2 regions of the Halalkalibacter krulwichiae genome follow, and region 2 is predicted to be linked to the other one. Evidence: predicted binding sites of a transcription regulator. Region 2 holds the regulator's gene; the other holds the start of a gene.
The links. The regulator Rex, encoded in region 2, represses fermentation and respiration genes when NADH is low (regulators of the CRP and FNR family bind a similar motif). The targets are predictions, from matches to a motif close to TTGTGAAATATTTCACAA.
Positions count from the first base shown of each region.

Region 1 (7,567 bases), 1.9 Mb from region 2:
CGATGATATTATGAGAGCGCATTTCGGAGATGATTACGGAATTGCTTGTTGTGTAAGTGCGATGAGAATTGGTAAGCAAATGCAGTTCTTTGGAGCGAGAGCTAATTTAGCAAAAGCGCTGTTATATGCTGTTAATGGTGGCGTAGATGAAAAACTTAAAGTACAAGTGGGACCAGCATTTGCACCTATTACAAAAGAATACTTAGAATACGATGACGTTCTTGAAAAGTTTGACGCGATGATGGATTGGTTAGCTGAGCTTTATATGAATACACTAAATGTTATTCATTATATGCACGATAAATACAGCTATGAGCGTATTGAAATGGCATTACATGATAAAGAAATCTTTAGAACAATGGCCTGCGGAATTGCCGGATTATCTGTAACTGCTGATAGCTTAAGTGCAATTAAGCATGGGAAAGTCAAGGTTATACGTGATGAAAATGGTATAGCGGTAGACTATGAAATTGAAGGGGATTACCCGAAATACGGGAACAATGATGAGCGGGTCGATGAAATCGCTGTTTGGCTTGTCGAAACATTTATGGACAAATTGAAGAAACATAGAACATACCGTAATGCTGTTCCAACGATGTCTGTATTAACAATTACAAGTAACGTTGTTTACGGAAAGAAAACAGGTAATACACCAGATGGACGGAAAGCTGGAGAACCATTCGCTCCAGGAGCTAATCCACTTCATGGACGTGATAAGAAAGGGGCACTTGCTTCTTTAACTTCTGTAGCGAAAATTCCTTATGAATCTTCATTAGACGGCGTGTCAAATACATTTAGCATCGTACCAAAAGCACTAGGAAAAGAAGAAAACGATCGTATTGGCAATTTAGTAGGAATCTTAGATGGCTACGCGAAGCAAGGTGGTCATCACCTTAACATAAATGTATTTAATCGTGAAACATTAATTGATGCAATGGAGCATCCGGAAGAATACCCACAATTAACGATACGTGTGTCAGGCTATGCTGTAAACTTCATTAAACTAACACGCGATCAACAAATTGATGTCATAAACCGGACATTCCACGAATCACTTTAAGTATAAAAGTATGTAGAAGGAAGTGAAGCCGAGATAAAAGAGTTGTTATTAATGAAAAATCCGAACGTAATAGATGCGTAGCATCCGCTACGGAAATAGAATTCTCTATGTGGCCTCGTTCGTATCTTCAATAAAACACTTTTTATCTCAGTTTCCTGCTTTCGACTTAATAGAAAATGAGGGGTTTATATGATTGGAAAGGTGCATTCGATTGAAACATGCGGCACAGTAGATGGTCCAGGGCTGCGCTATGTCGTTTTTATGCAAGGCTGTTTATTACGCTGTCAATTTTGTCACAATCCAGATACTTGGAAGATTGGAGAAGGAAAATCCATGACAGTTGACGAGATAATAAATGATTTGCAACATTATCTACCATACTTTGAAAGTAGTAATGGTGGCATTACAGTCTCAGGAGGAGAACCTCTATTACAAATAGATTTCTTAATTGAGCTTTTTTCAAAGTGCAAAGAGCTTGGCATTCATACGACCATTGATTCATCGGGCGGCTGTTTTCAAGAACACCCTGAATTTTTACGTAAACTTGATCGGTTACTAGAATTAACTGATTTAATTTTGCTTGATATTAAACATATTAATACAAAGAAGCACCGTATGTTAACTGGGATGAAAAATGAGCATATATTGAGCTTTGCCAAGCTCTTATCTGATCGCAATATCCCAATTTGGTTAAGACATGTTCTCGTTCCTGGTATTAGCGATGATTCAAATGATCTGCTAAAATTGCGTTCATTTATTGACAGCCTGAAAAATGTAGAGCGAGTTGAAATATTGCCCTATCATAAATTAGGGGTTTATAAATGGAAAGAATTAGGGTTAGAGTATCCATTAGAAGGAGTGGAACCACCTTCTGAACAAAAAATTACTGAGGCTCAAATAATATTAAATTCATAGAAAAATCCATTGAGAATAATCTCAATGGATTTTTCCTTTGTTTAAAAAAGATAAATAATTGAAGAGTTGTGATCAAAGTCACAGAGGATTCTTAAAGATGTATATAAAATACATATTAAGAAGGTAACAAATTAACTGCTCGGAGGCGATGAGAATGTTTTGTCATCAATGTGAACAAACACCTACTGGAGGCTGTCAAATAATTGGAGTTTGTGGCAAAAATGAAGATATTGCAAGTTTGCAAGACACATTAGTGTTTGCATTAAAAGGGATTGCTGCCTATGCGACCCATGCAAGACAGCTTGGATATTCTGACCCGGAGGTAGATGCGATTACACACGAAGCTTTATATATGACTTTAACAAATTCAAATTTTAATTTGCAAGAACATGTTGATATGGCGATGAAAGTAGGGTCAGCTGCAGTTAAAGTAATGGAGTTATTAGATAAAGCGCATACAAGTAGACTAGGTGTTCCTGAACCAGTAACCGTTTCTCAAAATAAAGTTGAAGGAAAAGCGATTATCGTAACTGGCCACAATTTGTTTGCTCTTGAGGAGCTACTAAAGCAAACAGGTGGGAAAGGGATTAATATATATACACACTCAGAAATGCTACCTGCCCATGGATATCCACAATTAAAAAAATACAACCACTTAAAAGGCAACATTGGTAAAGCGTGGTTTGATCAAAGACGCTTATTTGAGAAATTCCCAGGTGCTATACTTGCTACGACAAACTGTGTAATGCCAATTAAAGGCACATACTCTGACCGCTTCTTTTCTTATGATATTGCGGGCCTAGAAGGCGTTGAGAAAATTATAAATGATGATTTCACACCACTCATTCAAAAAGCCCTTTCACTTCCAGATGCAAACATTGAAAGTGATGAAAAGCTAACTACAGGTTTCCATCACGAAACAGTCATTGGCATTGCTCCTGAAATAGTAAGTGCAGTAAAAGCAGGAAAAATTCGAAAGTTCTTCGTGATCGCTGGCTGTGATGCCCCAGGACCAGGAGGAAAATATTATCGAGAATTAGCAACATCATTGCCAAATGACACAGTCATACTTACAACATCTTGTGGAAAATTCAGATTTAATGATTATGATTTTGGCACCGTAGCAGATACAGATATCCCACGATATATTGATTTAGGACAATGTAATAACTCTGTATCTACTGTTAAAATAGCTCTTGCACTAGCAGATGCATTTGATTGTGAAGTAAATGAACTTCCAGTTAGCATTGTCCTATCATGGTTTGAACAAAAAGCAGTTGCCATATTACTTGGTTTATTTAGCCTTGGAATTCAAGATGTACGAATTGGGCCAAAGCCCCCTGAATGGATCACGCCAGGAGTACTAGGGGTTTTGCAAGATGCCTTTAATTTAAAGTTAATTACTACGGTTGAAGAGGATCTGACGGCAATGCTACAATAAAATATTTTAATCAATTATTAAATAATTATTAAAAATACAGCGCAAAGCTTAGATGAAGCATTGCGCTTATTTTTTGTTACAAGTCTCTCACCAATGAATCTTAACGATAGTACTTAATTTTATATTAACTTATTATTTGTTAACAGTTACCTTTCTCCGTGGCAATGTCCATTGATAGTGAACGGAAAGCATTCGAAGGAGGACAATTAATAGGAATAAAAGTAATGTTCCAACTGTTCCTGTAACTATGTTTAATCCTATCCCGAGTCCAGCTAACATTGTCCACGCAATATAAATCTCCTTTTGTAAAAGTAATGGCTTTCTCCTAGCTAAAATATCTCGTATCATTCCTCCTCCCGTACCAGTTAAAGCCGCAGCTACTAAAACAGCACTTAACGGATGTTCCATATTTGATGCGTAAATGGCCCCTTGAATAGAAAATGCGGCTAAGCCTAAGGAGTCAAAGAATATCCCTGTTTTCTTCCAGTGATTAACCCACAATTTGGGTAAAAAAAAGGCTAACGACATAGCGATGATTGCAATGGTGAACAGTGAGCCTTGTGCCCATAAATTAGAAACGGGAACTCCTATCAGTAAATTTCGGATCGCACCGCCTCCAAAGGCGGTAACAAGTCCTAATATGTATACACCTATCAGATCATAGTCTTCTTCCATAGCAACGATCACACCGCTTAATGCAAAAGCAATCGTTCCGATGATATTAAGGACATCCCAAATCATATTCCTTCTCCTTACTAATCTCTAATCTAACCTTAAATAAAGTGGGTGCTACTATGTTTGATAATAAGTCGATCGTAAATAGCATGCTAATTGTAATTTCAAAGTATCTTCATTATTATCTAAGTTCAGCTGAATTAATTCTTCTATCTTTTTAATACGTTGGTATAAAGTATTAATATGGATGTGGAGTTGTTCTGCTGTTTTCACAGCTGATCGATTATTTTCCATGTATTTTACAAGTGTCTTTTCTAATTCTTTGTTTTTTTCATTATCGGACCTCAGCGGTAAAAAAACTTCGTTGATGAATTGTACAATCTCTTGAGTAGACTGGTTTAGAAACAAACGATTTAATCCAATTTCTTTGTAACAAATAACTTCTGATTTATTTCGGGTAGATAGAAATGATATGGTCTTAGTGGCTTCATCGTAACATGTACAGAGTTTTTCTAGACCTTTATAAGCAAAACTAATCCCTCCGCGAAAAGGAGATCCATTGTTATTCTCCCATTCCTTTTTAATAATAAGAAGTTTCTGTTGAATGTATTTGAATTGGTCTAGGTCGTGAGTGGAGAAAAGTAAAATGACTTTATTATGAAAACCATATATCACTTTTTCCATAGAGACTAGTTCAGCTTTTAATTTTAAAACGAGCTGATGTATTTCAATTTCTAGCAATTGCAACTCAGAATAGTTAGGGATTTCTAATATAGTAATGACATAATGAGCGGATGGGTTTAAACCTAGTTCTTGGGCTTGTTTCATAAGTTGGTCAGCATCTTGAGTGTTTAGCAAACCTTGAAATTGTTCGTGAATTTTTTTGTAGAAAATTTCAGTTATTGTTTGTGTTTTAACCAGTTCTAAAGTTAGTACAGAGCTACTTTGTTCTAGTGTTATTCGATCATAAATAGAAAAGCTCTTTGTCGTGCGAATGATAAAGCATCCTAAAAAGGCAACACCATTATAAATAGGATAAAGATAGTAGCTTTGACTAGATATATTATTGATTTCTACATATAAAGGCCGTCGCCTTCTTTCAGAAAATAGCACCTTAATTTCAAATAGACTAATAGGACACTGTGTAAAATCACTTGAGTAAAATTTATTATCAAGCATGTTAAAGAAATATAAAGGGGGATCGATCATTTGGTCAATTTCAGAAATGATGGTTTCAAATCCTTTGTTTTTCAAGGAAATATTTATTAAGCTCTCATGGATCTCTTGTCTTTTTTGAAGTTGGCTATTTCTTTCTTCTAGCTGCTTACTTAACTCCAAACTTTCTAATAATCTTTTGTTTGCCTCGTTATAAAATTGTGCGTTTTGAATAGCAATTGCAGCCTGTAAAGCAAATCCGTGTAATAAATTTAAATCATAATTAACCCACACTTTCTTTTTGTACCATTGGTGAATAATCATTACACCAATTCTATTTTCTTCTATAAATATCGGCACGCACATTGCAGCTTCAGGTATCTTTCCTGCAGAAGTAATATGAAGGTAGTTCTCTGATGAGATGTTGTAAAGCTCCATCTTCTCATAAAGCTCTTCTTTTGTATTAAATATCCTGCCAATTCCATCTTCAAACACTTTACCTGTAATGGATTCTCCAACTTTAACTTTGAAATTATAAATACTTTGCTCAAAACCTACAGGTGCTTTCGGTAATAACTTTTTAGTCTGTTGGTCATAAAGAAGTAAAAAGCCTGCATCTGCAGCTGGTATTACTTTAAGAGCATTACTAACTATTTTCTCAAGTACCTCATCAAGGTCAAGACTTGAAGTAATCGATCGAATACTATCAACTACGTTGTTTAATTCTGTTTCTTTTTTTTGAATCATTCCTTTTGTTTGAGAGACCGAAAAGAAATAATATAAATATTCTATTTCCTCTTTGGATAATTGGAGAGCATGATTGAAAATACATACATTTACTTGATTACCTCCCTCGAAAAAGTAATAGATGAAAATCTTATCTGTTTGCTTTTTGATAACATATAGTTGTTCATTATCGAATGTAAGAAGTGGCGGCACTAATGAGTTTTCATTACCATGATTATATAATAGGTTACTTTTATTATTATGGTAATTTAAACCCCACACTTGAAATGGAGTGTCTTTTAATTTCTTTTTTAGAAATAAGAGACTATAATCAATGTCGTACAATTCGACCACCTCTATTAATGTAATAATATATAGTTTGATTACTCTATTATGTAAAAAGCTACATTGTAAATGATTAATCTTAAGTGTAAAATAAAATTCACAAAAAGAAAAGACGAAAAATTCAAAATATAATGAAAGGAGAGACTTCTTAGTTTAGTTAATTTTTAATTAAAAGGGAGATGGGATAAGATGGAGCAAGTTATGCAAGTAGCAAATAGTTTTCCAATTTGGGTCTTCGCTTCACTCATCGTTTTTGTTGTAATCTTTCAAGCTATTATATTTATTCGGTTGGCTACAAAAACTAGTGCGACTGTAGGGATGACTTCTAAAGAGGTAAAAGTAGCGATTAGAACTGGAGCCATTAGCTCTTTGGGACCATCTTTAGCGATCATTTTTGTTGCAATATCCCTCATTACTTTAATTGGCGATCCTGTTACTTTAATACGTATCGGTATTATTGGATCAGCTGCAATTGAAACGGTAGGTGCAAGTATTGGTTCGCAAGCAGCAGGCGCTGACTTAGGGTCTAGTAACTATACTGCACAAGCTTTCACCGCTGCTGTATGGGTCATGTGTCTAGGGGGAATGGGGTGGCTCTTATTCACAGCAATATTTACAAAATCGTTAGGGAAAATTCAAGGTAAGGCTGTTGCCAAAAGTAAAAACGTAAGTATCTTAAATTCTATTGCATTTGCTGCAATGATTGGAGCCTTTAGTTACCTTGGAGGAAGTGAGATGGTTAAAGGTTATATAGAAACAATCGTATTGATTATTGGGTTTATCTGCATGCCGATAATTCTGAATCTTTCGAATAAATACAAGCTTAATTGGTTAAAGGAATGGTCGCTCGGACTCGTTATACTTGTAGGAGTAGTGGTAGGTTACATATTATCATAGAGGAGGCGAGGAGAAGGTATGTCAACAAACAATGAAGCTAGAAATTTAAATGAAAGTAAAAGTAGTGAGGGAAATCAACCTAGTATCGATTTCGAAATTTTTCAAGAGAAATCTCATTTTTGGGGAAGGCTAACTATTTGGTCAGTTATCATTCTAACCTTAATGGTGCCCCTTTACCTTTCATTTGTTTTAGGTTTTCATCCTGGTTGGGCGGTTATTATTTCAGGTTTCTTAGCTTATGCATCGATAATTATGTTTGTTTGGGTTGTCGAACCAATTAGTTATTATCCAATTCTCGGGGTTTCTGGAACATATCTGGCCTTTTTAACTGGAAATATAGGAAATATGTGTCT
Region 1 covers NZ_CP020814.1:2,194,112-2,201,678, forward strand. The annotation lists gene pflB (formate C-acetyltransferase) at 1-1,060, shown strand, start outside; gene pflA (pyruvate formate-lyase-activating protein) at 1,250-1,975, shown strand; gene hcp (hydroxylamine reductase) at 2,130-3,416, shown strand; gene BkAM31D_RS11025 (trimeric intracellular cation channel family protein) at 3,549-4,157, opposite strand; gene BkAM31D_RS11030 (helix-turn-helix domain-containing protein) at 4,209-6,317, opposite strand; gene BkAM31D_RS11035 (DUF5058 family protein) at 6,507-7,214, shown strand; gene BkAM31D_RS11040 (small-conductance mechanosensitive channel) at 7,233-7,567, shown strand, end outside.
Region 1: the regulator Rex is predicted to act here: its motif matches at 2,042-2,059, upstream of hcp (hydroxylamine reductase).

Region 2 (7,567 bases):
TGTAGAGCTTTAGCTCATAAATTTTTTAGCCAACGATTGCAAGAATATCGCTCTCACGAAGAATTAAATATTCTTTGCCTTCATATTTCACTTCTGTCCCAGCATATTTAGAGAAGATAATAGTATTTCCTTCACTTACTTCAAGAGCAACTCGCTCGCCATTTTCAGTCACACGACCAGAACCAACAGCAACGACTTTCCCTTCTTGAGGCTTTTCCTTTGCAGAATCCGGTAGTACAATTCCGCTTGCAGTTTTTTCCTCTGATTCAACTAATTCAATGACAACACGATCACCTAATGGCTTTAACAAGGAAAACACCCTCCTTCAAACTGTTAACAAATTTTTATTTATTAGCACTCGACTTCGATGAGTGCTAACACATTTATTATAATAATAACATCTGATTCGTTTTGCAAGTGTTTTACATAAATTTTTTTACGCTTACAAAACATTTACATTGCTTTGTTTTTCTTAATATGTAAAAAACAAGCTCCCCAAACAATCGCTCATAATCAGTTAGTCTTTTACATAACTTATGGAGAACATGTCCTGTCTCAAACCTTCTTTATCATATCCAAAATATTTCCGTTTATACTGTTTCGATGCAATCGTAAGGCTTTCCTTCTGCTTTTCTACCTTACTTATGTTAAAATATGTTGATGAAATTATTACATTCTCGGTTTAAAGGAGCTTTGTACATTGAATATACGTTATTGGTGGATTCTAATTACATACGCTTTAATGCAGCTCTCTGCCATTGTCGGGATGCCGCTTCTTATTTCTTTAGGAGTAGAAGTGGAACGAATTCCTGGTATTTGGAGTATGGTTTCGTTTTCGCTTGGATTACTAATCATATTGTTTCTTCTTAAGCCAGATATCAAGCACCGCCATGCTCGTGCTGGTCGTTCTACAAGAGGCGAAGCCATTCGCTGGTCGGTTATTGGGGTTTTTCTCGTTTTCGCTGCTCAATATGCTGCTGCATTAATTGAAATGTTTGTTCTTGGTATAGAGCCTGGCTCAGAAAACACAGAGACAATCATTGAATTTGCAAAAGCGTTTCCTGCTTTTATTATTGTTGTTTCTGTTATTGGTCCAATCCTTGAAGAGATTGTGTTCCGATTAGTTATTTTTGGTGCACTTTATAAACGCTTTGGATTTTGGATTGCGGGTATCGGAAGTTCATTGATCTTTGCTGCTGTTCATATGGACTTTACACATTTGCTTGTATATACCGCAATGGGATTAGTATTTGCTTTTCTATATGTAAAAACTGGCCGAATTCTTGTTCCAATTATCGCTCATGTAGCGATTAACCTATTTGTAGCAGTAGTAAATGTACTTCTTGCTGATCGACTAGAAGATTGGATGGAACAGCTTGAACAAATTCAGCAAACATCAATTATCATCATTGGAGGATTACTATGAGAGCATCTCCCATTACAATGGCGCTCCTATATTTTTCTATAGGCGTACTGCTCGTCTTCTTCGCCATTCAAAATGTGAGCACCTCAGGATGGAATTTCTGGAGCTATTTAATTGTTTCCTTTGCTGCGATTGATTTCATGATTGCTTATCGGTTTTACCGTTTACGAAAAGTCATTAAACAATTGCAAAAGCAGAATAAGAAGAAAAAAGATTAAGACGAGTAAAACCCTGTTACTTTAGAGTAACAGGGTTTATTACTTTAAGTCTCATGAATTTGAACGCATCTTCCTTTCATCGTTGCGAGCTGCTCTTTCTAATAAGAAGGCGATTGGAATTGTTAAGGCTGTTAAAATGGATACAACTATAAACCCTTCATTTATCGCTTGAATGCTCGCCTCTTCAAAAGAGTTCATACTCGCTGTGAGCTGCCCCCTTCTTACTTCATAGTAGATAGAAACAAAGACAATTCCAAATGCTGAACTCATTTGTCTAACTACGTTGTTCACCGCAGAGCCTCTTGAAATTAAATGGTTTGGGATTGCATTCATCCCTGTCGTTGTTGAGGGCATTCCACTTAGTCCCATCCCAATCCCTCGTATTGCCATCCAAACAAAGACAATAGCTAGCGACGATTCAACTGTCAGGAATCCTAGTGGAAATGTTCCAATAGTCACAATAATAAGCCCAGAAGAAATGACCCCAGTTGCCCCACTTCGGTCTAGAATACGCCCTCCTATACTCATGAAAATACCGGTCAATAAAGCAGATGGCAAGAAGACAAACCCCGTCATAATCGGACCGAATTGATAAACCTGTTGAATTAATAATGGAATCAAAAAAATACCAGCAAACAAACCAATAGAAGAGATAGACGTTATAATCATGCTATATGTATAAGCTGGGATCTTGAACAAATCTAAGTCTAAGAGAGGCTGCTCTACTTTTCGCTCAATCCGCACAAATACATAGAGTAGAACGATACCTAGTGCTAGCAACAATAGATTCATCCTCTCCCCTAAATGCGCAAATTCAGAAATACGCCCTAATGCAAATAATACCGCTCCGACTCCTAAAGTAACGGTCACAAACCCATAACGATCAAATGTAACACGATTATTCGATTTAGAATGAGGCAAGTACCGTAAAGCAAACCAAAGTCCTATTAAGCCAAATGGTACATTCACTAGAAACAAATATGTCCAATTCATCGTTTCAAGGATAAAGCCTCCAAATGTTGGGCCAATGGTTGGAGCCATCATTGCGGATACTCCCCATACCCCTGTAGCAAGACCTCTTTCCTTTCGAGGAAATGCCTCAAAAATTAAAGCCATCGATAACGGCATCATAATTCCTCCGCCGATTCCTTGCAAGCCCCGGAAGAGAATTAATGAGCTTAAATTCCATGACTGTGAGCCTAAAATTGAGCCTAAAATAAAAATACATAAGCCGATAATATATAGCTTCTTTTTCCCAAATCGGTCACCTAAATAACCAGTAACAGGCACCGTCATCCCCATTGTAACCATGAAGATCGTAATCACCCATCCAGTCGAAACGGCATCAGCTAGAAAGACATCCATAAGCTGGGGAATAGCTGGATTCAGCATACTATTGTTTAAAATCATCGTAAAAGAACCTAGTAATACAGCAATGACAACTAACCACTTCTCAGATATGTTCATGATCTCACCTACACCATTTCGCTTTTCGAAGCAAATAATGAATCTATCATACCACGAAAGTATTTATCGCAACAGAAGAGCTAAACGCTAATAAAGGTCAACTCTTCCCGAGTTGACCCCCTTAGATTACACTGCTTCTTTTAATTGCCCAGTTACGTTCATGCTTTGATCATCTTTGTTACGACGGAAGACTTTTGCTTTCAAGTAAGGCAGTACCCATCTATCGCCACCGTATCTTCCAGCATTTGCTCCTGCTGCTAAAAGAAACATTGAAATCATAATCATCCATGGGTTCGTTGAAATCGTACCTGCAAATAAGAAAGAGATATTCATAACGACTCCGAAAAACGCTGCTGCTGATGTGAGTACTCCTAAGATTAACCCTAAACCTACTAACACTTCTCCCCATGCTACTACGATACTGAATAGTTCTGCATTCGGAATCGCAAAGCTTTCTAGAAAGGCTACATAGTTAGGATAGATTAGCTCTTCTCCTTTTAATACTGGATTGGCAACAGCTCCTTGTAGAAATCCTCCTGCATTAAATTCTCCTGTTACTTTGCCCCAACCGGCAGTTAACCAAGCCCACCCTAGATACACTCGTAATACAAACCATACACCTGCAATATATTTATTATCTCTAAAGAATTTTCCTATCATGATGACTTCCTCCTCTAATTTTCTTATCGATTGCTCAACACTTCACATTAATTTGTGAATATTTTCACAACCTTTTCTATATCCATAGTATAAGCTCTACTACTCACTTTGGCTACTCTATTTTGATACTTGTCAAAGATTGTTCAATATTTCACATATTGTTGTCAAAAACCTTACGCACCCTTCCTATAACGCCTGAAAAATACAATCGCATTGAAGCACCTAAAAAAAGGACTCCAATGCGATGTTGGTTGTTATTTCTCTAACTCTGCTTCACGTGCCGCTTCCAATCTTTTAACTTTTCGATAAGTTAAATAGGATACCCATATACTGAATTCATATAAAAGTAAGAGTGGTACGGTTACCATCAAATGTGAAATAATCTCTGGTGGTGTAATGAAACCAGCAATCACTAACAAAACAAAATAAGCAATTTTCCTCACTTGTCCTAAGAAGGTTGGCGTAATCATCCCTAGCCGTGTAAAGAACATGACGACGACTGGCAGTTGAAAAAGCAAGCCAAAAGGCAAAGTGATTTGAAAGAGAAAACTAAAGTATTCGTTAATTCCATATTGCTCTGTAATTCCTAAACTTTCCGATAAATTACCCATAAATTGAATTATGAAAGGGAATAAAATAAAATATGAGAATGAAATCCCTAATAAAAACAAAATAAAGGCAAAAGGAATATAAGCAAGAGTTGCCTTTTGCTCCTTCTCATGAAGCCCCGGCCTAATAAAAGCCCAGAGTTGATACATGATGACCGGAAATGTTAAAACAAAGCCAACAGAAACGGCAAATGTCATGAAGATTCTAATCGGATCCGTTAACTTAAAAGCATTCATCGGTAAATCTTGTGCAGTTGGCGTACTTTGTAAATACATAATTAAAGGTTTTGCTAAAAAAAAGCCGGCAATTAGTGCGACCGTGAAAAAGATGAGCGATATGACAATTCTTCGTCTCAATTCCACAATATGCTCCATCACCGACATATCTTTATGTTCCATTTATAAACCCTTCCTACTTAGGCTTTATCTTTATCCTTCTTCTTATCATCTTCGTCATCAGCTAAGCCTTTAGTCGCTTGCTTGAATTCACGTAAAGTATTTCCAGCAGCCTTTCCTAGCTCTGGAAGTTTCTTTGGACCAAAAATTAATAAGGCAACAAGTGCAATAATCGCAATACTTCCTGCTCCTAAACCCATAGGTAGCACCTCCTTGTCCAATTACTTTCTCATTATAGTCCTTCTGATTACAGAAGGCAATCACTCTCGATAATTGTATAATTTTGTTCAAAAAGAAAGAGACGATCCTTCAATCTTCTTTCCTTGGTAGAGAATTTACGATATGTTGTTCAAGCTTTTACACAGGGTAATGCTTTAGAAAATAGACTAATGATTGTAGCTCAACAGTCAAATCGATGTGATGCACACGTACAGTTTCAGGCACATCTAATCTTGCCGGTGTAAAGTTTAGAATTCCTTGAATCCCAGCTTCTACTAGTTGATCAGCGATTTTTTGAGCGGCGGCAGACGGTACGGTTAAAATAGCGACTGTAACATCAGAATCAATTACTTCTTTGAAATCCTTTAGGTGATAAACCGGTACTCCACCAACATTTGTTCCTATTTTATTTTCATCTACATCAAACGCCATGACAATTTGAGTATTTTTGTTCTTTGAAAAATTATAATGTAAAAAAGCTGTTCCTAAATTCCCGACACCAACTAGTGCTACTTTTGTTAATTCATCTTGGTCTAATGTTTTCCGAAAGAAAGAGAGTAAGTAATTCACATTATATCCATACCCCTTTTTCCCAAGTGCTCCGAAATAAGAGAAATCTCTTCGAATTGTAGCTGAATCAACCTTTACTGCCTCACTTAATTCAGTTGAAGAAACTCTTTGTTTGCCTGAGGCGTAAAGATTTTCCAAAAATCTATAATAAAGTGGTAAACGCTTTGCCGTTGCTTGTGGAATCTTGGTTTGATCATTTTTCATCAAGTTTCCTCCCTCCTGCTACCATCTAGTTTGGCCTTCTAGATGTATTTTTTATTGTACACTAATTCACAGAGAATGTAATCGTTTCAATTCAGAGTTCATGAAGTTGTTGAATGAGTCAATCTACGATACACTTATATATAGTAGAAAATCGATTTTAACTAGATAGGAAGGAACCCTATGATTGTCTTACAATGTATAAATATATCTAAATCGTTTGGCGTTGACCCTATTCTATCAAATATTAAACTTGATATCCAAACAGGAGAGCGTGTCGCTCTTGTTGGGAGAAATGGTGCAGGAAAATCAACGCTTTTAAAAATAATAGCTGGTCAGATTTCATTCGATAGCGGGCAACTTATGATTCCAAAAGGTATCGAACTCGGCTATCTTGCTCAAAATACTGGGCTCGAGTCAGATCTTTCCATTTGGGACGAGATGCTTACAGTCTTTAAACCACTTCAACGTATGGAGAAACAAATTCGGGAGATGGAAGTACAAATGGCTGATCCTGCCTTACTTTCCGATCAAGCAAAGTACGAAAAGTTACTGAAGGAATATGACCAACTGCAATTAACTTTTAAAGACAAAGGTGGCTATCAGTATGAAGCTGATATTCGCGGTGTCCTTGCAGGGATGAATTTCGCTGACTTTGATTACCAAACGAAAATTTCCACGTTAAGCGGTGGGCAAAAGACAAGACTCGCACTGGCGAAACTACTTTTAACAAAACCAGATATTCTAATTCTTGATGAGCCGACAAACCATCTAGACATCGCCACTTTAACATGGCTTGAACAGTACTTAGTCTCTTACAAAGGCGCGATCTTAATCGTCTCCCACGATCGTTACTTCTTAGATAAAATTGTGACTGAAGTCGTCGAAATCTCAAGAACAAAATCAACGAAATATCCTGGAAATTACAGTGCTTATCTTGAAGAGAAAGCGAAACGGTATGAACAGGAACTAAAACAGTTTGAAAAACAACAAGGTGAGATTGCAAAATTAGAAGACTTTATCCAGCGTAATATTGCGAGAGCTTCTACTACCAAACGTGCTCAAAGCAGGCGAAAGCAATTAGAGAAAATGACGTTACTAGATCGCCCGTCAGGATCGGAAAAGTCCGCTTCCTTCTCTTTTGACATAAAGCGTCAAAGCGGAAATGAAGTAATTCGAGCTACCGACCTTGAAGTCGCTTATGGTGAAGCAACGATTTTTCAAAATCTTGAACTCGCCGTTGATAAAGGTGAAAGTGTTGCTTTAATTGGTCCAAACGGAGCTGGAAAAACGACACTACTCAAAACGTTAATGAATGCCATCCCTCTTAAAAAAGGTTCTATTAAATTTGGCAGCAATGTAACCATTGGCTACTACGATCAAGAACAAGCCAACTTAAAATCGAACAAGTCAGTTCTTCATGAGCTATGGGATGATTATTCTCTAGAACCAGAAAAGGAAATTCGAACAGTACTCGGTAACTTTCTGTTTACAGGTGATGACGTATTAAAACCTGTTTCTGCACTAAGCGGTGGAGAAAAAGCAAGACTCGCCTTAGCTAAATTAATGATGCAAAAAGCGAACGTGCTCATTCTTGATGAGCCGACAAACCATTTAGATCTTGATGCAAAAGAAGTACTCGAAAATGCGTTAATAGATTATCCAGGAACATTGTTATTCGTTTCTCATGATAGGTATTTCCTTAACCGTATTGCTACTCGAATGGCAGAGCTTGAGAATGGTCAAATGACTAATTACCTTGGAGATTATGATTATTACCTTGAGAAAAAAGACGAAATGTATCA
Region 2 covers NZ_CP020814.1:261,801-269,367, reverse strand. The annotation lists gene groES (co-chaperone GroES) at 26-310, opposite strand; gene BkAM31D_RS01475 (CPBP family intramembrane glutamic endopeptidase) at 743-1,426, shown strand; gene BkAM31D_RS01470 (YdiK family protein) at 1,423-1,641, shown strand; gene BkAM31D_RS01465 (MDR family MFS transporter) at 1,693-3,108, opposite strand; gene BkAM31D_RS01460 (DoxX family protein) at 3,235-3,768, opposite strand; gene tatC (twin-arginine translocase subunit TatC) at 4,023-4,775, opposite strand; gene tatAY (sec-independent protein translocase protein TatAY) at 4,793-4,972, opposite strand; gene BkAM31D_RS01445 (redox-sensing transcriptional repressor Rex) at 5,130-5,765, opposite strand; gene BkAM31D_RS01440 (ABC-F family ATP-binding cassette domain-containing protein) at 5,946-7,567, shown strand, end outside.